Regions from separate parts of the Mycobacterium sp. 94-17 genome, predicted to be linked through region 1. Evidence: riboswitches for the same ligand, from Rfam matches in the RefSeq annotation. Region 1 holds a riboswitch; the other holds the start of a gene.
The links. A riboswitch is a leader RNA that binds a small molecule or an ion and turns the genes downstream of it on or off. The one in region 1 is predicted to bind magnesium.
Positions count from the first base shown of each region.

Region 2: linked by a shared signal. The riboswitch ahead of OQ789_RS08885 (hypothetical protein) and the one ahead of OQ789_RS23780 (Rv1535 family protein) in region 1 are both predicted to bind magnesium.

Region 1 is NZ_JAPIYN010000028.1:40,359-52,158, forward strand. It holds gene OQ789_RS23770 (carboxymuconolactone decarboxylase family protein) at 80-649, shown strand; gene OQ789_RS23775 (nitronate monooxygenase family protein) at 694-1,818, shown strand; M-box (ykoK) riboswitch at 1,968-2,154, shown strand; gene OQ789_RS23780 (Rv1535 family protein) at 2,441-2,692, shown strand; gene ileS (isoleucine--tRNA ligase) at 3,087-6,194, shown strand; gene glsA (glutaminase A) at 6,610-8,301, shown strand; gene OQ789_RS23795 (hypothetical protein) at 8,599-9,132, opposite strand; gene OQ789_RS23800 (class I SAM-dependent methyltransferase) at 9,129-9,692, opposite strand; gene OQ789_RS23805 (DNA polymerase IV) at 9,748-11,142, shown strand; gene OQ789_RS23810 (asparaginase) at 11,107-11,800, opposite strand, start outside.
Region 2 is NZ_JAPIYN010000005.1:247,169-258,968, reverse strand. It holds gene OQ789_RS08905 (thiamine pyrophosphate-binding protein) at 1-1,115, shown strand, start outside; gene OQ789_RS08900 (aldehyde dehydrogenase family protein) at 1,132-2,562, shown strand; gene OQ789_RS08895 (acyltransferase family protein) at 2,801-4,795, shown strand; gene OQ789_RS08890 (O-methyltransferase) at 4,799-5,458, opposite strand; M-box (ykoK) riboswitch at 5,572-5,740, shown strand; gene OQ789_RS08885 (hypothetical protein) at 5,979-6,194, shown strand; gene OQ789_RS08880 (NRAMP family divalent metal transporter) at 6,270-8,078, shown strand; gene OQ789_RS08875 (NADP-dependent oxidoreductase) at 8,070-9,014, opposite strand; gene OQ789_RS08870 (hypothetical protein) at 9,195-9,803, shown strand; gene OQ789_RS08865 (L,D-transpeptidase) at 9,859-10,614, opposite strand; gene OQ789_RS08860 (cysteine hydrolase family protein) at 10,771-11,415, shown strand; gene OQ789_RS08855 (LysR family transcriptional regulator) at 11,477-11,800, shown strand, end outside.

The DNA.
Region 1 (11,800 bases):
CCAACGACGACGAGCATCCGCTGGCTACCATGGTCGGTGAACGCCACGGTGTCCCGCCAGTACACGGAGTGCTCACCCCATGACATCAGCCCGCGTGCCCGGACTGCCGCTCGGCGAGGCCAAAGCCGCCGCCGACGAGGCGGCCGTGCCGAACTACATGGCCGAACTGTCGATCTTCCAGGTCCTGCTGAACCATCCGCAGCTGGCGCGCGCCATCAACGACCTCCTGGCCACCATGCTCTGGCACGGTGCCCTGGACTCGCGCCTGCGCGAGCTGGCGATCATGCGGATCGGCTGGCTCACCGGGTGCGACTACGAGTGGACGCAACACTGGCGCGTCGCGTCGCGGCTGGGCGTCAACGCCGACGATCTGGTCGCGGTGCGCGACTGGCAGGCATACGACGGGTTCGGGCCCACCGAGCGCGCGGTGCTGGCCGCCACCGACGACGTGGTCCGCGACGGCGCGGTGAGCGCCGCGAACTGGGCGGCCTGCGAACGCGAATTCCACGGTGACACAACGGTTCTCATCGAACTGGTCACGGTCATCGGCGCCTGGCGGATGGTCGCGTCCATCCTGCAGAGCCTGGAGGTGCCGCTGGAGGACGGCGTGGCGGGCTGGCCCCCGGACGGCCGGTCGCCCCGGTCCTGACCGGCCGATTGACATATCAATCCGTGGCTCTTTAGCGTCGGGCAATGAGAACCAGGGTCGCCGAGATGCTCGGAACCGAATTCCCCATTTGCGCCTTCAGTCACTGCCGCGACGTGGTGGCCGCGGTGACCAACGCGGGCGGCTTCGGCGTCCTGGGGGCGGTCGCGCACAGTCCGCAGCGGCTGCAGAGCGAGCTGACCTGGATCGAGGAGCAGACCGGCGGCAAGCCCTACGGGGTCGACCTGCTGCTGCCGCCCAAGTACGTCGGCGCGGAGCAAGGGGGAATCGACGCGGAGCGCACCACCGAGCTGCTGCCCGAGGAGCATCGCGCGTTCGTCGACGACCTGCTGACCCGATATGGCATCCCGGCGCCCACCGAGGCGCCGCGGCGGCCGTCGGGCGGCCTCAACATCTCGCCGAAAGGCTACGAGCCCCTTCTCGAGGTGGCGTTCGCCCACGACATCCGGCTGATCGCCAGTGCGCTCGGCTCGCCGCCTGCGGACCTCGTCGAGCGCGCTCACGACCACGACGTGCTGGTCGCCGCGCTGGCCGGCACCACACGGCACGCGCGCAGGCACGCCGCCGCGGGCGTCGACCTGATCGTCGCGCAGGGCACCGAGGCCGGCGGCCACACCGGCGAGGTGGCGACCATGGTCCTGGTCCCCGAAGTCGTGGATGCCGTGCGTCCGGTTCCCGTGCTCGCCGCGGGCGGGATCGCCCGCGGCAGCCAGGTCGCGGCGGCCCTGGCGCTGGGCGCCGAGGGTGTGTGGTGTGGGTCGGTGTGGCTCACCACCGAGGAAGCCGAGACGGCGCCGGTGGTCAAGGAGAAGTTCCTGGCCGCCAGCTCCTCGGACACCGTGCGGTCGAGGTCGATGACCGGCAAGCCGGCGCGAATGCTGCGCACCGCCTGGACCGACGAGTGGGACCGGCCCGACAGCCCGGACCCGCTTGGCATGCCGCTGCAGACCGCGCTGATCACCGAGTCGCAGGTGCGCATCAACCAGGCCGCCGGCCACCCCGGCGCCAGGGCCCGCGAGCTGTCCACCTACTTCGTCGGGCAGGTGGTCGGTTCGCTCGACCGGGTGCGCCCGACGCGTGCGGTGGTGCTGGAGATGGTCGAGGAGTTCATCGCCACCGTCGGGCGGCTGGAAAACCTGCTGGACACCTGAAACGGGCGGCGGCGGGAGCTCCGTCGGCCCAGTTCAGCGCCGTGAGCCGGGCCGGATGCTCGGTGCGCCCTGAAGGATTCCATAAAGAATCTCCAACACGGCGTGAAGAGATTTGACCGTGTCAGACCCGTCGTGCATGATCGGACGGGTAAGCACCTCGTTAGGTGAGGCGTCTACACGAATACAGGCCACTGACCCCGAACGTCGAAAGACGCCCCGGGTCAGGACAGCTCCTCCCGGCTTAAGGGTTGAGCCCAGGTGGCTTCCGGCTTTGGATTGTTTTTCCGGGCCAGGACACGTCGTGTGGTGCCGAAGCTCTGACGAGAGGGGTGCGGATCGCCGACGGTCGTCGGGTTCTGCTCCTCTTGCTGTGCACAGATTGCGTGCGAACCGCGCACGCGTCGCGACCGCGAGGAGGTGAGGGACACGTGAGTTCCAGCGATAGTCCGGACCGAAGTCCGAACTGTGTTTCGTCCCGATCCGGTCTCCGGCGCCGCCTTCTCGGCTGAGTCGCCACAACGCTAAGTGGTTATCCACCAAGCGTTTTGAGATCGGAACCGACACGGGACGGGACACATCAGTCCAATCAGTCCCCGTTGGATCTGCCCTCTAGGAGGCGAAAATGACCGCAGCTTTCTACGACGACGTCGTAACCGTCGCGCCCGCCCGCACGCTGACCTTGGTGCGCGACACCGACACCATGCCGGCTCCCGCCCTGGCCCCGCAGGCCAAGGCCCGCCGGCAGGCGAACGCCCCGCAGTTCGGCGCCGGTGGCGACCCGCTGGTGGACGGCGCCGCCCGCCTGCTCAGCGTTCCGCTGCGGCACGTCTACGCCGCGCTGTGGCGCGTCGGCATCCTCGAAGTGCGGGCCTGAAAGCCGTACTTCGATGGACGTCGAGCAACCGTGGCTCCAAGGGGTCGGCTGGGCACAGACGTAGCTCTGCGCCCTGTCGACCCCTTGGAGTTGGCGAGTGTGCACCCGGATTTGCGGGTCTTCGTAGAATCGTCATATTGGCGTCGATCCGGCCATCACCGGGGAGCCTTCGGAAGAACAGCCGTGTTCGTCGGACCGGCCCAGTAGAACCGAACGGGTAGGCCCGTCACAGCCGTGATCGAGCGGCCACGCGAAAGCGCGGCAAGCGGGGTGGTACCGCGGCGCTCGCGCAGCAGGCGCGTCGTCGTCCCCGGTTTGCACCGTGGCACAGGAGACAACGCGCATCGTGACCGATACACCCGAGGCCGACCTCGACGCCCAGCCGGTCGACCCCGTGCGGGCCTATCCCAAGCCGGCCGGCGGGCCGCCCGACTTCCCGGCGCTCGAGCTCGAGGTGCTCGACTACTGGGCCCGCGACGACACCTTCCGGGCCAGCATCGCCCGCCGGGACGGCGCGCCAGAATACGTGTTCTACGACGGGCCCCCGTTCGCCAACGGGCTGCCCCACTACGGGCACCTGCTGACCGGCTACGTCAAAGACATCGTGCCTCGCTACCGCACCATGCGCGGGGACAAGGTGGAGCGCCGTTTCGGTTGGGACACCCACGGCCTGCCGGCCGAACTCGAGGTCGAGCGCCAGCTGGGTATCAGCGACAAATCGCAGATCGACGACATGGGCATCGCCGCCTTCAACGACGCCTGCCGCGCCTCGGTGTTGCGCTACACCGACGAGTGGCAGGCCTACGTCACCCGCCAGGCGCGCTGGGTCGACTTCGACAACGATTACAAGACGCTGGACCCGCCCTACATGGAGTCGGTGATCTGGGCGTTCAAACAGCTCTGGGACAAGGGCCTGGCGTACGAGGGCTACCGGGTGCTGCCGTACTGCTGGCGCGACGAAACCCCGCTGTCCAACCACGAATTGCGGATGGACGACGACGTGTACCAAAGCCGCCAGGACCCGGCTTTGACCGTCGGTTTCCGGGTGGTCGGCGGCGATCTGGACGGCGCCTACCTGCTGGTGTGGACGACCACGCCGTGGACCCTGCCGTCCAACCTCGCCGTCGCGGTCAACCCCGACGTGACGTATGTGCAGGTGCGGGTGGGGGACCGGCGTTACGTGCTGGCGCAGCCGCGGCTGGCGGCGTATGCGCGCGAGCTCGGCGACGAACCCGAGGTACTGGGCAGCTATCCCGGCGCCGAGCTGCTGGGCACGCGGTACCTGCCGCCGTTCGCCTATTTCATGGACTCGCCCAGCGCTTTTCAGGTGCTGCCCGGCGAATTCGTGACGACCGAGGACGGCACCGGCATCGTGCACATGGCGCCCGCCTACGGCGAGGACGACATGGCCGTCTCGGACGCGGCGGGCATCGCACCGGTCACCCCGGTCGACGCCAAGGGGCGGTTCGACGCCTCCGTCCCGGATTACCAGGGCCAGCACGTCTTTGACGCCAACCCGCACATCATTCGCGACCTGAAGAACGGCAGCGGCCCCGCCGCGGCCAACGGCGCGGTGCTGCTTCGCCACGAAACCTACGAGCATCCCTACCCGCACTGCTGGCGCTGCCGCAATCCGCTGATCTATCGGGCGGTGTCGTCGTGGTTCGTCGCGGTCACCGAATTCCGGGACCGCATGGTGGAACTCAACCAGCAGATCACCTGGTATCCCGAGCACGTCAAGGACGGGCAGTTCGGCAAGTGGCTGCAGGGCGCCCGCGACTGGTCGATCTCGCGAAACCGTTACTGGGGCAGCCCCATTCCGGTGTGGAAGTCCGACGACCCGGCCTACCCGCGCATCGACGTGTACGGCAGCCTCGACGAGCTCGAGCGCGACTTCGGGGTGCGGCCCACCAATCTGCACCGGCCCTTCATCGACGAGCTGACCCGGCCCAACCCCGACGACCCGACCGGTGCCAGCACCATGCGGCGCATCCCCGATGTGCTCGACGTGTGGTTCGACTCCGGCTCGATGCCGTATGCCCAGGTGCACTACCCCTTCGAGAACCGCGAGTGGTTCGACAACCATTTCCCCGCCGATTTCATTGTCGAGTACATCGGGCAGACCCGTGGCTGGTTCTACATGATGCACGTGCTGGCCACCGCGCTGTTCGACCGTCCTGCCTTCAAAACCTGTGTGGCACATGGGATTGTGCTGGGCTCGGACGGCCAGAAAATGAGCAAGTCGCTGCGCAATTATCCCGATGTCACCGAGGTGTTCGACCGCGACGGCTCCGACGCGATGCGCTGGTTCCTGATGGCCTCGCCGATCTTGCGCGGGGGCAACCTGATCGTCACCGAGCAGGGCATCCGCGACGGTGTGCGCCAGGTGCTGCTGCCGTTTTGGAACGCGTACAGCTTCCTGGCGTTGTATGCGCCCAAAGTCGGTACCTGGCGCACCGATTCGACGCAGGTGCTGGATCGTTACATCCTGGCCAAGCTTGCCGAGCTGCGCGACGACCTGACCCGCGAGATGGACACCTGCGACATCTCGCGGGCCTGCGAGCAGTTGCGCCAGTTCACCGAGGCGCTGACGAACTGGTATGTGCGAAGGTCGCGTTCGCGGTTCTGGTCCGAGGATGTCGACGCCATCGACACCTTGCACACCGCGCTGGAGGTCACCGCGCGGCTGGCCGCGCCGCTGCTGCCCTCGGTGACCGAGATCGTCTGGCGCGGGCTGACCGCCGGGCGGTCGGTGCACCTGACCGACTGGCCGCGAGCCGGCGACGTGCCCGCCGACCCCGCACTGGTCGCGGCGATGGATCAGGTCCGCGACGTCTGCTCGGCGGCGTCCTCGTTACGCAAGGCCAAGAAGCTGCGGGTGCGGTTGCCGCTGCCGAAACTGACCGTGGCGGTGGATGATCCGCAGCGGCTGGAGCCGTTCGCCGATCTGATCGCCGACGAACTCAACGTCAAGAGCGTCGAGCTGACCGATGCGATCGACACCTACGGCCGCTTCGAGCTCACCGTCAACGCCCGGGTGGCGGGGCCGCGGCTCGGCAAGGACGTGCAGGCGGCCATCAAGGCGGTCAAGGCGGGGGAGGGCGTCGTCAATCCCGACGGCACCCTGACCGCCGGGCCCGCGGTGCTGGCGCCCGAGGAATACAGCTCCCGCCTGGTCGCGGCCGATCCGGACTTCACCGCCGCCCTGCCCGACGGCGCGGGTCTGGTGGTACTGGACGGCACCGTGACCCCGGAACTCGAGGCCGAGGGCTGGGCCAAGGACAGGATCCGCGAGCTGCAGGAGCTGCGCAAGTTGACCGGTTTGGATGTGTCCGACCGGATTTCGGTGGTGATGTCGGTGCCTGGTGAGCGCGCCGACTGGGCGCACACCCACCGCGACCTCATCGCGGGTGAAATCCTGGCCACCAGTTTCGAATTCGGTGATCCGGCGGATGGCGCCGAGATCGGCGACGGTGTGCGGGTGAGCATCGCCAAGGTGTGAGCGATCGCTGGTGGGGTGAGCGGCAAAGCGCCCGCCCCGCAGCGTATTTGTTATCGGCGCGTGACTCTACTGTTCTAAAAGCCATGGCGGACAGAATCTTTGCTGTCTGGTACACCGGCACATACCCTATCAACCACTTCCGTTTTTGACTGTGAAGGTACTGTGGGGCCGGTCTGATCTTGTTGTGAGCGGTTTCGCTGTTGACGTGAGAAAAGTCTGAGAAATACTGTTTGACAACGTAATTCGCAGCCATACCGACATGTGAGCCAGGTCGCAGCCGCCGGCGTTGTCGGCAATCTTGACGGTTTCTCTACGGTGTTGCCCAGCGTTCTGCCCGTACCATCGCGGCAGAAGGAAAGTTAACGCCTTGTGTGCAACGTAAAGCCCAAGTAACTGAAAATGAAGGGGGTGTGCCATGTCGCTGATCGCACAGGTCGACCAGGCCGCTACTGTTGTCGCTGACGATTTTGGGTCTCGGGATGGCCTCCGGGCCCGCGAGGCGGGGGGTGTCAGCGCCATCGCCGGGACCTTCAAAAGTGATCACCAACAGAGGGTTTCGTTGCTAGAGCTGATGAACAGGCTCGGCGCCGCGGGCATCGGAACCGACGATCCCCGGATCCGTGAGATCTTGAGTGCGGAAGAGCGGGACGGCGGCTGGCTGAGCTCCGAGCAATTCGCCGCGGTCTGCGAGGCCGGCGGTGGACTGATCGCCCGCGCCTTGAGGGGCGATCTGGTGATCCCCGATTTCACCCGCCTGGCGGGCGAGATTCGCGAAATGTACGACAATGTGCGGGCCGACGAGTCCGGCGTGGTGGCCGACTACATCCCGCAGCTCAAGCGGGTCGATCCGGAGAAGTTGGCCATCGCGGTGTGCACCGTCGACGGGCAGCGATCCAGCGTCGGCGACACCGATGTCATGTTCTGCGTGCAATCCATGTGCAAGCCGATCAACTACAGCCTGGCTCTCGAGGAACACGGCGTCGCGGCGGTACACCATCACGTCGGCCGCGAGCCCAGCGGCCGGGGATTCAACGAACTGTCGCTCACAGACGTCGGTTTGCCCCATAACCCGATGATCAACTCGGGCGCCATCATGACGTGTTCGCTGTTGCGCTCCCACGACGAGCTGGCGGACCGCTTCGATCATGTGGCCAGTGCATGGCGGCGGCTCTCGGCTTCCGGCAGAGTCGGTTTCAACAACACGGTCTACCTTTCGGAACGCAGGACCGCGGACCGCAACTACGCGCTGGGCTACTTCATGCGTGAACACGACGCGTTTCCCCAGGGGATAGATCTGGTGGAAACGCTGGAGTTCTACTTCCAGTGCTGCGCAATCGAACTCGATACGCACGCCCTTGCCGTGGTGGCGGCCACCTTCGCCAACGCGGGCATCAATCCGCTGACCAATGAGCCCGTCTTCAAGCCCAGCACCGTGCGGCACTGCTTGTCGCTGATGTCGTCGTGCGGCATGTACGACTACTCGGGCGAGTTCGCCTTCACCATCGGGCTGCCGGCCAAGAGCGGCGTCTCCGGCGGTCTCATGCTCGTCGTTCCCGGGGTCATGGGTGTGTGCATCTGGTCGCCGCGACTGGACACCCACGGCAACTCCGTTCGCGGAGTGGCGTTTTGCCGGGAGTTGGTCACCCGGTACAACTTTCATATCTATGACTCGCTGATCGCCGGCGAGGACACCGGCAAGCGCGATCCTCGCCGGAAAAAGAACGAGTCCGAGATAACCGGAACGATGCGGCTGTTGTACGCCGCGAGCCAGGGTGACCTCGATGAACTGCGGGCGGTCCTGGCCACCGGGGCCGACCCGAGTGCGGCCGACTACGACGGCAGGACGGCGCTGCACCTCGCAGCGGCCGAAGGGCACAGCGCCGCGGTCAGATATCTGCTGGAATCCGGGGCCCGGCCCGGCGCGACCGATCGCTGGGGAGGTACGCCGCTCACGGATGCCAAGCGCGCCAAGCATGCGGCGGTGGCGCAGCTCTTGGCGGCCCAGGACGCCGGCGCGGAGCCCACCCCGGGTGCGGTGACCGACCTTCACCACCTGAAGGCGCGGACAACAACCAGGGAATGCGATGTCGACAAGGAGGTGGTGTGACGCGGGCCGGATTGTCCGCCAGGCGGTTCGGCCCTTGCACCTTGGCGCGGCCGCCGGGCGGGAGGCATGTGGCCAAGTGCCCGCCTCTGAGCGACAAACCCGCCGCACCGCGGCTGTTCCGGCGCACCCGCGGCAATCTGCCCCGCACCGCTGCTGTTTCGCTGCACCCGCACCGCGACGGCATTGTCGCTCAGAGGCGGGCAACACCTCATATGGTCGGGCCGCGCTCAGACGCGACACCCGCTCAGACGCGACACCCGCTCAGACGCGACACCCGCTCAGACACGAGACCACCGCTCAGGCGCGAGACCCGCGAGACCACAGCGCCCGGTGGGCATGCGGCCAGAAGGGCATGCCCGCCACCACCGTCGCCCCGGTGGCGATCATGCCAACCGCGACGTCAACGCTCTCGCGGCCCTCGGCAGCCCAGTAGACGTCCTTGAGGTCCAGCAGCAGTGCCAGCTCGTCGACGATCATCGCATTGGCGGCGCCATACGCCACCGCCGCCGCGGGATGCCGTCGCTGCTTGTCGCTGCCGCGCAGCCCCACACCGGCCACCGTCGCCAGCATGCCGATGCCGATGTTGTAGTGGTGGAAGTGATTGCCGCGCAACGATATACCGCCACCAGAAGGCCCATGGCCGGCGCGAATCCAGTGGGTGAGGCCGCGGAGGCCGGCGAAGGTGAGGGTGAACGACGCCCAGGCCAGCACCGTGGCCTGCTCCCCGGGTTGCAGGCGCTCGTCCCATTGATGGCGTAGCCGCGCCCACCGCGTCGCCGGCGCCGGGGGACCGGACGGCACGGCCGCGTCGCCGGGCCGGGCATCCGTCATTTGATCGCGCGCCAGCGCAGCCTGCCGTCGCGGGCCTTTACGTCGACGTCGTGAAAGCCCACCGCGCGCAAGCGATTCGGCAACGTATCGGGTGACACCGTGTTGCAGGTGTCGCGGAAGTGCAGCACCTTGAACAGCGGCGAGTTCAGGCTGTCGCTGCCGGCGAACACCCCGCCGGGGCGCAGCACCCGGAACGCCTCGGCGAACAGCCGGTCCTGCAGCTCGGCGGTCGGGACGTGGTGCAGCATGGTGAACGACACCACCGAGCTGAACTCGTCGTCCGGCAGACCGGTCGCGGTGCCGTCGCCGTTGATGATGCGCGCCCGGTCGCCGTAGCGCCGCTGCAGCTCCTCGGCCATTGGCGTGTCGATCTCCACCGCGGTGAGTTGGGGCGTCATGTCGACCAGCACCCGCAGGATCGCGCCGTAGCCGGGCCCGATCTCCAGGGTGTTGTCGCCGAGGTCCACATCTCCCAGCACCCACGGCAACAACTGGTCTTTGACCGCCGTGCGCCAGCGGTCCGAGTTGCATATGAGCCGGTGGGCGAGGTTCATGGCCATAGGGGCAAACGGTAGTCCAACGCGGCCCTAGCATCGACGAGTGGAGTCCAGATGGGTGCTGCACCTGGACATGGATGCGTTCTTCGCCTCCGTCGAGCAGCTCACCCGCCCGACGCTGCGCGGGCGCCCGGTGCTGGTCGGCGGTTTGGGTGGGCGTGGCGTGGTGGCCGGGGCCAGCTACGAGGCTCGGGTGTTCGGGGCACGCTCGGCCATGCCCATGCATCAGGCCCGCCGGCTGGTCGGGGTGAGCGCGGTGGTGCTGCCGCCGCGTGGCGTGGTGTACGGGCTGGCCAGCCGTCGCGTCTTCGACACCGTTCGCGCCGTGGTGCCCGTCGTCGAGCAGTTGTCCTTCGACGAGGGCTTCGGCGAGCCCGCCCAATTCGCCGGCGCGTCCGCCGAGGACGTCGGGGCGTTCTGCGAGGACCTGCGGCGACGGGTGCGCGACGACACCGGCCTGATCGCCTCGGTGGGCGCCGGCTCGGGCAAGCAGATCGCCAAGATCGCGTCCGGACTGGCCAAGCCGGACGGGGTGCGAGTGGTGCGGCGCGAAGAGGAACGGTCGCTGCTGGGCGGGCTGCCCGTGCGCCGGCTGTGGGGAATCGGCCCGGTGGCCGAGGAGAGGCTGCACCGGCTAGGCATCGAGACCATCGGCGAGCTGGCCGCGCTGACCGAGGCCGAGGCGGCCAACATCCTGGGTGCCACGATCGGGCCGGCGCTGCACCGGCTGGCCCGTGGGATCGACGACCGCCCGGTCGCCGAGCGCGCCGAGGCCAAGCAGATCAGCTCCGAGTCGACCTTCGCCGCCGACCTGACCAGCCTGGAGCAGCTGCGCGAGGCCATCGAGCCCATCGCCGAGCACGCCCATCATCGCCTGCTGCGCGACGGGCGGGGGGCGCGCACCGTCACGGTCAAGCTGAAGAAATCCGACATGAACACGCTGACCCGGTCGGCGACCCTGCCCTACGCCACCACCGAGGTCGCGGCGCTGGTGGGCATGGCCCGGCGGCTGCTGCTCGATCCGCGCGAAATCGGGCCCATTCGCCTTCTCGGCGTGGGCTTTTCGGGGCTGAGCGACGTGCGCCAGGAATCGTTGTTTCCGGACCTGGGACTGCCGGAGCCGCAATCGGATTCACCGTCGGTGCAGACCGCGGCCGAGGCCATGTTCGGGCCGGGGCCCGACGATGCCGGGTGGCGGGTGGGCGACGACGTGGCCCACCGCGAGCTCGGACACGGCTGGGTGCAGGGCGCGGGCCACGGTGTGGTCACCGCGCGGTTCGAGACCCGCAGCTCGGGCCCCGGCCCGGCCCGGACGTTCACCGCCGACGGCGGCGACCTGGTGCGCGCCAACCCGATCGACTCCCTGGATTGGCCCGACTACGCCGGCGCGCTGCAGGCCTCCGAAGTCAGAGCGCTCTCAGCCCCACCGGGTGAGGACGTCGGCGACCGGTAGCCCGGCGGTCAGCGCGGCCATCAGCAACACCCGCGCCTGAGGCGGTCGCAGATGCGGCACCACGACCGCCCCGGCGGCCGCCATGTCGTGCCCGGGGCCGTAGCCGGCGCCGACCCGCCCCCCGGGGACACGGGTGGATACCGCGACGACGACCCCGTTGCCGCAATGCCGGCGCACCGCGTCGACCACCGCGCGCCCCGCGTTCCCCGAACCCAACGCCTCGAGCACCACGCCCCGGGCCCCGGCGGCCACGCACGCATCCAAAGCCACCCCGTCACTGCCTAGGTACGCCGGGACGATGTCCACGCGCGGCGCGGCCGCGGCCCGCAGATCACCGGCATACGGGCGGATTTTGTGGCCGGTCAGGTCACCGGCCACGTCGCCGAGCACCCGGCCGGTGAATCCGCTCAGGTCCTCGGTGGCCACCTTGTACATGCCCAGCGGTTGCAGCACCCGGCCGGCGAAACACAGCACCACGCCCACGTCACGGGCGTGCGGGCCGGCCGCCACCGCCAGGGCGTCGCGCACATTGCCCGGCCCGTCCGCGTCGGGGGCGTCGGCGCCGCGCATCGCCCCGGTCAGCACAACCGGGGCGGGGCCGTCGTAGGTGAGCTCGAGCCACAGCGCGGTCTCCTCCATGGTGTCGGTTCCGTGCAGC
Region 2 (11,800 bases), on a different contig from region 1:
TGATCCGCGAGGCCAGGAGCCCGGTGCTCCTGGTCGGTCACGCGGTGCACACCTCGCGGACTCAGCAGGAGGTCAAGGAACTCGCCCAGTTGATGGCCTGCCCGGTCATCCAGACCTCCGGCGGCACGTCGTTCATCCCGGGCCTGCAGGACCGTACGTTTCCGTATCTGTTCTCACCGGCCGCCAACGAGGCCGTCGAGGAGTCCGACCTATGTGTCGCGCTCGGCACCGAACTCGGTGAGCCCATGCACTACGGCAGAACTCAGCACTGGGCGGCCAACAATGCGAACCGCAAATGGGTGTTGGTCGAGCAGGATCCGACCGCCATCGGCGTAAACCGGCCCGTCGACGTGGCGCTGGTGGGCGATCTGCGCGGCGTGGTGCCGCAGCTGGTCGAGGCGCTGCGCGACGCGCCCCGCACCGCGTCGGCCGGCCTCGAGAAACTGATCAAGGCCGACGCCGCCGAGTTGGTGCGGGTGGCCGAGGAAGCCCCGACGGGTCGCACCCCGGTGCACCCGGCGCGTTATGTCGTCGAGGCGACCAAGGCGTTCGACGAACTGGAGGACGGCATCATGGTCCGCGACGGCGGCGCGACCGTGATCTTCCAGTGGACCTACTCGCAGACCAAGCCGCGCGACGTGATCTGGAACCAGAACTTCGGTCATCTGGGCACCGGCTTGCCGTACGCCGTCGGCGCCTCGGTCGCCGAGGGCGGTAAGCGCCCAGTCATGCTGTTGACCAGTGACTCGGCGTTCCTCTTCCATATCGCCGAGCTGGAAACCGCTGCGCGGCAGAATCTTCCGCTGGTATGCGTGGTGGGCGTCGATCACCAGTGGGGCCTGGAGGTGGGCGTCTACAAGCGCACCTTCGCCCAGCCGTCGCCGCAGCCCGGCGTCCACTGGAGCAAGGACGTCCGGATGGACAAGGTCGCCGAGGGCTTCGGCTGCCACGGTGAATACGTCGAGAAGGAAGAGGAGATCGGCCCGGCGATCAAGCGCGCCTACGCGAGTGGCAAAGTCGGCGTTGTGCACGTGTGCATCGACCCGAAGGCCAACTCCGAGGAGATGCCGAAGTACGACCGATTCCGGACCTGGTACGCCGAAGGCACCCAGTAACGAGAAGGATGATCCGATGCGCGAATACCTGAAGTTCTACATCGACGGCAACTGGGTTGACCCATTGCGGCCCAACACTTTCGACGTCGAGAACCCGGCAACCGAGCAGGTGTCCGGGAAGATCTCGCTGGGGTCCGCGGCCGATGTCGATGCGGCGGTTGGCGCCGCCCGGCGAGCCTTCGCCGATTGGTCGCAGAGCACCCGCGAACAGCGCCTGGACTTGTTGCAGGCCATCCTGGCCGAATACGGCAAGCGTGCGGGCGATCTCGCTGAAGCGGTCACCGAGGAAATGGGTGCGCCGCCGTCGCTGGCCGCCGGCCCGCAGGTGCAACTCGGGGTCGGTCACCTGGTGACGGCGATCGACGTGCTGAAGAACTTTCCGTTCTCCGAACAGCACGGGTCGACGCTGATCGCCAGGGAGCCGATCGGCGTGTGCGCGCTTATCACGCCGTGGAACTGGCCGCTGAACCAGATCGCGGTCAAGGTGTATCCGGCGCTGGCGACCGGATGCACAATGGTCCTCAAACCCTCTGAGGTGGCGCCGTTCTCGGCCTACATCTTCACCGAGATCCTGGCGGCCGCGGGCGTGCCGGCCGGCGTCTACAACCTGGTCAACGGCGATGGCCCCGGCGTCGGCGTCGCGCTGGCCCGCCATGCGGGAGTTGACATGGTGTCGTTCACCGGATCCACCCGGGCGGGCGTCGAGGTGGCCACGAACGCCGCGCCGACCGTGAAGCGGGTGACCCAGGAACTCGGCGGCAAGAGCCCCAACATCATCCTCGACGACGACGGCTTCGCCGAGAGCGTGCGCGCCGGCGTCGTCAACATGATGCCGAACTCCGGGCAGAGCTGTAACGCGCCGTCGCGCATGCTGGTCCCGAATTCGCGGATGGCCGAGGCGATCCCCATCGCGCGGGAGACCGCCGAGCAGGTCAAGGTGGGCGACCCCGGCGAAAAAGCCGCGATCGGGCCGGTGGCGTCGAAGGCGCAGTTCGAGAAGGTTCAGGGCCTGATCCAGAAGGGCATCGATGAGGGCGCGACCGTGGTCGCCGGGGGTCCGGGCCGCCCGGCGGGCCTGGACAAGGGGTACTACGTCCGGCCCACCGTCTTCGCCGACGTCACCAACGACATGACGATCGCGCGCGAGGAGATCTTCGGGCCGGTGCTGTGCATCCTCGGCTACGACGACCTCGAGCACGCCGTCCAGATCGCCAACGACACCGATTACGGCCTGGCCGGTTACGTTTCGGGGGCCGACAACGACACGGCGCGAGAGGTGGCCCGCAAGATTCGTGCCGGGTGGGTGACGATCAACCACGCCTTCGACATGAACTCGGCGTTCGGCGGCTACAAGCACAGCGGCAACGGCCGGGAGTGGAGCGAATTCGGCTTCCACGAGTACCTCGAGGTCAAGAGCACGCTGGGCTACGCGTCTGACAAGGCCTGACGCGTCAGGCGTGAAATCCGAACGCAGCGGGGCGAAAAACCGTCGCGTGTCCTGCGCCTGTTCCCGAGCGCCCGCCTCTAGGCTGTCTTGCTGAACTCAACAGGAGGGGCAGCGACGTATCGGCATCAACCATGGCGCCGGGCGAGATGATAGTTACGGCGCGCTGACAGCAACCACGGAGCCGGGCGGGTCTCATCCCGCGCCGGCTCGTCGTACTCGGCCCCGGTGGGTCGCCCCGGTGCGCCGTGTCGGCCGGCTGGCCATCTGGGACCGGCCGGAGCGGGCCAACGGAATACCGGCGCTCGACGGGCTGCGCGCGATCGCGGTGTCGCTGGTGCTCATCGGGCACGGCGGCATCCCCGGCGTCAGCGGCGGATTCATCGGCGTCGACGTGTTTTTCGTGCTCAGCGGGTTCCTGATCACCTCGCTGCTGCTGGACGAGCTGGGGCGCACCGGCCGTATCGACTTGACCGGCTTCTGGATCCGGCGCGCGCGCCGGCTGCTGCCCGCGCTGGTGTTGATGGTGCTCACCGTGGCCGCGGCGCGCCGGCTGCTGCCCGACCGCTCGCTGACCGGCCTGCGCGACGACGCCATCGCGGCCTTCGCGTGGATGGCGAACTGGCGCTTCGTGGCCCAGAAGACCGACTACTTCACCCAGGGAGCGCCGCCCTCGCCGCTACAGCACACCTGGTCGCTCGGGGTGGAGGAGCAGTACTACTTCGTCTGGCCGGTGCTGCTCGTCGCGGTCACCCTGGTGCTCGCCGCCCGCGCGCGGCGCCGCTCGACCCGGGCCACCGTCGGAGGGGTCCGGTTCGCCACGTTTTTGATCGCCACGGTGGGCGCGCTGGCCTCGGCCGCGCTCGCCGTCGTCATGGCGTCGGACGGCGCCCGGGACCGGATCTACTTCGGCACCGACACCCGCGCGCAGGCGCTGCTGGTCGGCGCCGCGGCGGCCGCCCTGCTGGTTCGGGACTGGCCGTCGATGAACCGCGGCTGGTGCATGATCCGGACCCGATGGGGACGCCGGATCGCCCGGATACTGCCGCTGCTGGGTATGGCGGGCCTGGCGGCGGCGACGCACTACGCCACCGGTGCCGGCGTCGAATTCCGTCACGGCCTGCTGATCGGGGTCGCGATCGCGGCCGTGGCGGTGATCGCACCGGTCGCGCTGGAGCAGCGCGGAATCGTCGCGCGCGCGCTCGCGTTTCGCCCGCTGGTGTGGCTCGGAACCATCTCCTACGGCGTCTACCTGTGGCACTGGCCGATCTTCTTGGCGCTCAACGGCGAACGCACCGGATGGTCCGGACTGCCGCTGTTCGCCGCGCGGTGCGGCGCCACGCTGGTGCTGGCAGCGACGTCGTACTGGCTTCTCGAACAACCGATTCGGCGCTGGCGACCGGCGCGGGTGCCGCTACTGCCGCTGGCGGCCGCGACCGTGGCCAGCGCCGCGGCGGTGACGCTGCTGGTGGTTCCCGTGGGCACCGGGCCCGGGCTGCGTGAGGTCGGTTTGCCGCCCGGTGTCTCGGCGGTCGCGGCGGTCTCGCCGTCACCCCCGGGAATAAGCAGGCCCCGAGATCCCAACCGGCCGTTCACCGTCTCGGTGTTCGGTGATTCGATCGGCTGGACCTGGATGCACTATTTGCCCCCGACGCCCGGGTTCACGTTCCTCGACCACACCGTGATCGGCTGCAGCCTGGTGCGTGGCACGCCGTACCGGTATGTCGGGCAGACCCTGGAGCAGCGATCCGAGTGCGACGGCTGGCCAATCCGATGGGCGAGGCAGGTTAGCCAGGATCAGCCGGACGTCGCGCTGCTGGTCATCGGCCGCTGGGAAACGGTGGATCGGGTCAACGAGGGGCAGTGGACCCATATCGGCGACCCCACCTTCGACGCCTACCTCAACGGCGAGCTAGAACGGGCGCTAACCATCGCGGGTTCCACCGGTGTCCACGTGGTGGTCGCCACGGTGCCGTACAGCCGGGGCGGTGAAAAGCCGGACGGCCGGCTGTATCCGGAGGACCAGCCGGACCGGGTCAACCTGTGGAACGCCATGTTGCGCAAGACCGTCAGCCACCACCCGAACGTCGCCATACTCGACCTGAACAAGAAGCTGTGCCCCGACGGTGTGTACACCGCGAAGGTCGACGGCATCAAGGTGCGCAGCGACGGCGTCCACCTCACCCCCGAGGGGGTCAAGTGGCTCACGCCGTGGCTCGAGGAATCGCTGCGGTAGGCCCTAACCGCTTGTGCGACAGCTGATTTCCATGCTGTCACTGTCGCGAACCTGGAAGTTGAAGCTGACGTAGCCATTGTCGGGATCGCGCACCTTGTCCAGGTAGGGCGCCATATCGGCCGAGCTGGCGTTGTCGGCGACGACCAGCACACCGGGTGACAGCCGGGGCTCCAGCAGTTCGAGCACGGGCAGGTACAGGTCTTTCCAGCCGTCGAGCAAGACGAAGTCGACCGGCCCCGCCAAGTCCGCGAGCGTGGACAGCGCATCGCCCTCGAGGATGGTGATGACGTCGTCCAGGCCGGTCTCGGCGAAAGTCTGCTTGGCCGCGGCGATCTTGGTGTCGCTCAGCTCGGTGGTCACCACCCGGCCGGTGCCATTGTCGCGGACGGCGGCGGCCAGATGCAGGGCGGAGATGCCGAAAGACATGCCGAATTCGACGACGGTGGCCGGGCGGGTGGCCCGCACCAGCGAATACAGCAGCCGGCCGGCTTCCGGCGTCACCGGGATGTAGAACTCGCTCATCGCCTCGGTGCGTTCCTGTGTGGTCATCGGCCGATCGAAGGTGTCACGCCGCTCGCGCAGCAGCGACATCTGGTTTTTCGACACGGCGTACATCCGGTCGAGCGTCGAAGCGACCCGGGCATCCTGCAACGTTGTGGTCATGGATTCGAGCGTAGGCGCTCCGCCTGGCGGACCCCGGGAGACGTGTGCCCGGGCGTCAGGGATCCGCCTAGCCAGTTTGACGGCCTAGCGACCGCGGTGCAGTATGGATCACGCAAGCACCTCGGTAGGTGAGGCGTCTGCACGGATACAGGCCACTGACCCCGAACGTCGAGAGACGCCCCGGGTCAGGACAGCTCTTCCCGGACCCAAGGGTTGAGCCCAAGTGGCTTCCGAGCCCGGATACGCCGTGCAGTGCCGAAGCTCCAACGAGAGGGGTGCGACCGGCGAGTGTGTCGCCGGTCACTTCTGCCTCTCTCGTTTCAGGTGAATGTGGATGACACCCGCGTGTGTCTTGGCCGTGAGGAGGTGAGGGCGAGATGAGTCCCGGCGATAGTCCCTGTCACAAATCCGTCTTGTCCCGATCCGGCTCCGGCATGCCTTTCTCCGCCTGACGTCGCTGTGCTGCTGCGCGGCTGACACGCCGTGCCGACGCCGATCGGGTGTTCGTCAGGAGAAGATCATGACCTTTGTTCTCACACACCACTTTTCGGCCCGTTCCAGGCTGCGCGCACGGTCGATGCTGCGTGCTGGCCGGTTGTTGACCAACAGGTTCCACCTGCGGGCCCGGCTGACCCCTGAGGAGCGGGCCAACCTGTATGTCTCGCGGATGCCGATCGCGATGGTCACCGCGTCGCTGGGTGGCCACGTCCCGGGTTCGGGCAGCAACCACCGTTAGCCCGTCGCGCATTGAGCGCCGCAGCAACGTCGCCGCACCGGCGACGCGAGAACCGCTCGAGATAGCGAGGATTCGATGACTTCGACCCACACCGGCGGTGGTGGCCGGACCCCGGTGTTCGGGGGGACGGCCGCCACGCCGGAAGGCGCACGCGCCGAGGCGCAGAGCCCGACCGTGCCGGACTCCGCGCACGTCGGTGACATCGTCGGCGCGTTCGGCCGCATCCCGCGCGACGTCGACGGCGCCGATGCGGCGTTCCGTGGACGCTGGCGGCGCCTGCGGACGCTGGCGGTCATCACCGGACCCGGACTGATCGTCATGGTGGGCGACAACGACGCCGGTGGCGTCGCGACCTACGCGCAGGCCGGCCAGAACTACGGCATGGGCCTGCTGTGGACGTTGGCGCTGCTGATTCCGGTGCTGTACGTGAACCAGGAGATGGTGCTGCGACTGGGGGCCGTGGCCCGGGTCGGGCACGCGCGCTTGATATTCGAACGGTTCGGCAAGTTCTGGGGTGCGTTCAGCGTCGGTGACCTGCTGGTCCTGAACGCCTTAACGATCGTCACCGAATTCATCGGCGTCTCACTGGCTCTCGGGTTCCTGGGTTGCCCGCGGATCGTCGCCGTCCCGGCCGCCGCCGTGCTGCTGTTCGCTGTGGTGGCCGGCGGGTCGTTCCGCCGCTGGGAGGGGTTGATGTTCCTGCTGATCGCGGTGAACGTGCTGATCATCCCGATGGTGTTGCTGGCGCATCCCGCCCCGAAAGCGACTGTGGCCGGGCTGATTCCGCAGTTCCCGGGAGGTTTGAACTCGACGGTGCTGCTGCTGGTGGTCGCGATCGTGGGCACTACGGTAGCGCCGTGGCAGCTGTTCTTCCAGCAGTCCAACGTGGTGGACAAGCGCATCACGGCCCGCTGGATCTCTTATGGGCGAGCGGATTTGGCCATCGGAATCATCGTGGTCATGGTCGGCGCGACGGCGCTGATGGCCGTGGCGGCGTTCGGATTGACCGGTACCGCCGATGCGGGTCACTTCACGGACGCGGCCGCGGCCGCCTCAGGACTGTCGAGGCATGCGGGTGCTTCGGTGGGGGTGCTGTTCGCGATCATCCTGCTGGACGCGTCACTGATCGGCGCCAACGCCGTCGGACTGGCGACCACCTATGCGGTCGGTGACGCCATGGGCAAGCGGCACTCGTTGCATTGGAAGATCAGCGAAGCCCCGCTGTTCTACGGCGGCTACGCGATCCTGCTCGCGGTGTCGGCCGCGATCTCTTTCAGCCCCGACCACATCCTGGGCCTGGTGACCCAGGGTGTCCAGGCGCTCGCCGGTGTGCTGCTCCCCTCGGCCACCGTCTTCCTGGTATTGCTGTGCAACGATCGGGCGGTCTTGGGCCCGTGGGTGAACACGGTGCGGCAGAACATCATTGCGTGGACGATCGTGTGGTGTCTGGTGCTGCTGTCGCTGGCGCTGACGGCAACGACCTTCTTCCCGGGCATGTCCACGGCCACCATCGAGGCCGGGCTCGCGGCGGGCGCGGTGCTCGGCATCGTCGGCGGGGCGGTGATGATCGTCGTCGGCCGGCGACACCGGAACCTGATCGAGGCCGAAGCGATCGTGCGCACGCTCGGCGGCGGCCTGGACCCCGAGGTGGTCGACGAACTCGACGATGCCTCCTCGCTGACGCGGGCCGAGCGGCGGGGTCTACGGCGCCAGGATCGTGCCCGCTGGCAGACCCCAAACCTCGCGGTGCTCGATCTACCGGCGATGTCGCCGATGCGACGGGCGGGGTTGTTCACCCTGCGGGGTTACCTGGTGGTGGCCGTCGCTTTCGTCATCATCAAGATCGTGCAGGCCGGTGTTGCCGGGCCGGCCTCCTCAATGTGAATCGGTCGGCAGCAGAACGATTTTGCCGTGGGTGTGGCGCTGCTCGAGCTCGGCATAGGCGTCGGCGACCCGGTCCAGCGGGTAGGTCGCGGCGATGTCGAATTCGATGGCGCCCGACACGATCAGGTCGGCTATCTCGGCGAGCACCTCGGGCGTTGAGGCTTCCATGCTGCCCTCGGTCTTGGCACCCACTTCGCCGGCCTTCTGGAACGAGATGATGGTGTCGATCCGCTCGGGGGCGACGCCGAGATCGACGGCGAGCTGGACGTAGTCCGGGCCGAACAAGTCGATGAACGCGTCGATTCCATCCGGCGCCGCCGCACGCAACCGGTCGGCGAGTCCGGCACCGTAGGAGACCGGAATGGCGCCGTGCGCGCGCAGCCAGTCGGCGTTGCCCGGCCCCGCGATGCCGAGTACCCGGGCCTCGCGCAACACCAGAAGCTGAACCACCAGGCTGCCGACCCCGCCCGCGGCCGCCGACACGCCGATCGTCTCACCCGGTTGGGGCGCCACCGCGCGCACAGCCGCGTAGGCGGTCGCCCCGACCACATAGAGCGAACCCGCTGCCTCCCAACTGAGTTGAGGAGGTTTGCGGATCAATTGGCTGACCGGTACCGCGGCATGGGTGGCGTGGCTGGACCGGCGCATGCTGAATCCCAGGACCTCGTCGCCGACCGAGAACTCGGTGACCCCGGGTGCCACGGCGGTGACGATGCCGGCCAGGTCGCTACCCTCGCCGGAGGGAAAGGTGGCCGGAAACATCTCGTGCATCGCCCCGACGCGGATGCCGGCCTCGCCGGGATTTATCCCGGCGGCACGAACCTCGATGACCACCTCGCCCGGTCCGGGGGAGGGCATCTCGATGTCCGCGACGTACAACACCTCGGGTCCCCCGTACCGGTCGAACCGCACCGCGCGTGCCGTCGCAGCCGTCATACCGAACTCCTTTGACCCGGGGATGCCGTCACCCACGCCAGCATAGGCGCGCCGGGGTGCTACCCACCGGGCGCCGAGTGGGCATATGTTCGTAGTAAGCCCGATAACACCAGCACTTCGCCACCGGCGTCGGGGGCCGCGGTGAAAGCCTGATACCGATGACACGTGGAAGGAACATGCGTGGAGGTTGACCGGATCGGCCGCGCGGGCCGGGCCGTTGCCCTCGTCCTGGTCGGCGCCGCGGGCACGGGATGCGGCGGCGCCGGCGAATCCGCGTCGCCGTCGTCGAGTTCCGCCGCGTCGAGCAGTTCGAGCACGGTCACCGGCCCGCCGTCGGACCAGCCCTCGGACTACGGGTTCTTGCTGATCAAGCCGAACGATGTCGGCGGTGGTCTCACCGCGCCGCAGGCGCCGATGCTCAACCCCAACAATGCGCCGGGGGTCGCCCAGCTGTTTGCCAACGCCGACAGCAGCCGTCGGCTGTGGGACACGATCGTGGTCGCCGCCGATCCGCCTGCGGCCGCCGCCGAATTGGCTGCCACGCAAGGCAGTTATCACGGCAAGGTGAACGGGAGTTGGCAGCCGCTGGCCGTTGGCGCCAACGGGGTGACCATTTCGGGTGTCTCACCGGACAACTCCCAGGCCATGACGGTCTTGGTCTTCACCGAGGGCAAGGCACTGGTCACCCTGGAATTCGACAGCGCGCCCAACGAGCCGACCGATCCGGCGGCCGCCCTCGACATCGCTCGCAAGCAGGATGCCGCGATCAAGGCCGGGTTACCCAGCTAGCCGCGGAATTCCTTGGGCTGCAACGACGTTCGCGTGTTCGGCTGGCAGGTGACGCTCAGGCCACAACCTGGATGGGGTCGCCGACGTTCACCTCGTTGAAGTACCAGGCGGCGTTGTCAGGGCTGAGGTTTATGCAGCCGTGGCTGACGTTGGCGTTGCCCTGTGAATCAACCGACCACGGAGCCGAGTGGACGTAGACGCCGCTCCAGGTGACGCGGACGGCGTACTGCGCGGTGATCTTGTATCCCTCGGGCGAGCTCAGCGGGATGCCGATGGTTCGCGAGTCCATCACCACGCTGCGCTGCTTTTCCAGCGCGGTGAAGCTACCGATCGGGGTGGGCCGGCTCGGTTTGCCCATCGACGCCGGCATGGTGCGCAGCACCTCGCCGTCCCTGCTGACGGTGAAGGTGTGCCTGGAGATGCTGGCAACCCCGAGTAACGCGTCGCCGGTGTCGAATCCCGTCGTCAGAGCCTGCACACCGACCGACACGTGGGTGTGGGCGGGCCAATACCGGTCGGGAACCCACTGCACGACGGTGTCTTGGACCCATTCGAAGTGTCCGGGGGTGCCGCCTGGCGACGTGACATGGATGGACCGTTCGACGGCCGCCCGATCGGCCACCGGGGCGGTGAAGGTCACGACGACCGGATGGGCCACGCCCACCACCGCGCCGTCAGCGGGCAAAATCGAGGCGATTTTGGGCTGGGGTTGCGGCAGCGGCACGGCCGCGGTGCTTCGACCGGCAGGGGCTACCAGGGCCACGGCCGTGATCGCGACCATAACAAATAGATAACGAACACCCCGACGCATAGCGTCCACCCTTCGAGATGGTGCGATCAACACACCGGATATTCTACTTGTTACCGACGGATCGCCGGTTTCAGCAAACAATGGCAGCCTGGCTCGGTCGCTTCGGTCACGATCCGATCACCGGTCGAGTTCGATCGGCGTTGCGGAGGAGCAGGAATGTCCGGCGATCACCACACGCGGCCTTCGGCGGACTCGGCGGCGCTGGTGCTGATCGACGTGCAACGCGATTTCTATGCCGACGACGCTCCGATGCGAGTCGAGGGAACGAGTGCGGCCATCGCCGCGATGGCCGACCTGGCGCGGGCGTTCCGGCGGCGGGGGCTACCGATCGTGCATGTGGTGCGCCTGTATCGGGCCGACGGGTCGAACGCCGAGCCGGTGCGGCGCGGATCCATCGCGGACGGTGCGCGGATCGCGGTACCGGGCAGCGCCGGCTCACAGATCGCCGCCGAGCTGCTGCCGAAAACCGTTGAGCTGGAACATCATTTGCTGCTCTCAGGGGGCTTCCAGCGGATCGGGCCCGCCGAGCACGTGATGTACAAGCCGAGGTGGGGAGCCTTCTACCGCACCGGGCTCGAGCAGCATCTACGCGAAAGCGGCTCCGACACGCTGGTTTTCGTGGGCTGCAACTTCCCCAACTGCCCCCGGACGTCGATCTATGAGGCATCCGAACGCGACTTCCGCATTGTGCTGGTGCCCGATGCCATCTCGGGCTTGTATGATCGTGGCGCCCAGGAATGCCGGGCCATCGGGGTGGCGGTGATGGACACCGCGCAGACGCTGGTTTGGCTCGCCGGTTAGCAACGCGTTAGCCTCAGCGGGATCGGTGCCCAAAGGCCGAGCCGAAACCCGAGGAGTGCGGTTGCTCTTCCGTCAGCTGCAGTACTTCGTGGCGGTCGCCTCCGAGCGGCACTTCGCCCGGGCGGCCGAAAAGTGCTTCGTATCCCAGCCGGCGCTGTCGGCCGCGATCGCCAAGCTGGAACGGGAACTGAACGTCACGCTGATCAACCGCGGGCACAGCTTCCAGGGCCTCACGCCCGAAGGCGAACGGTTGGTGGTGTGGGCCAAGCGGATTCTCGCCGAGCACGACGCGTTCAAGTCCGAAGTGGACGCCGTGCGCTCGGGCATCACCGGGACACTGCGGCTAGGCACCGTCCCCACCGCCTCCACCACGGCGTCGCTGGTG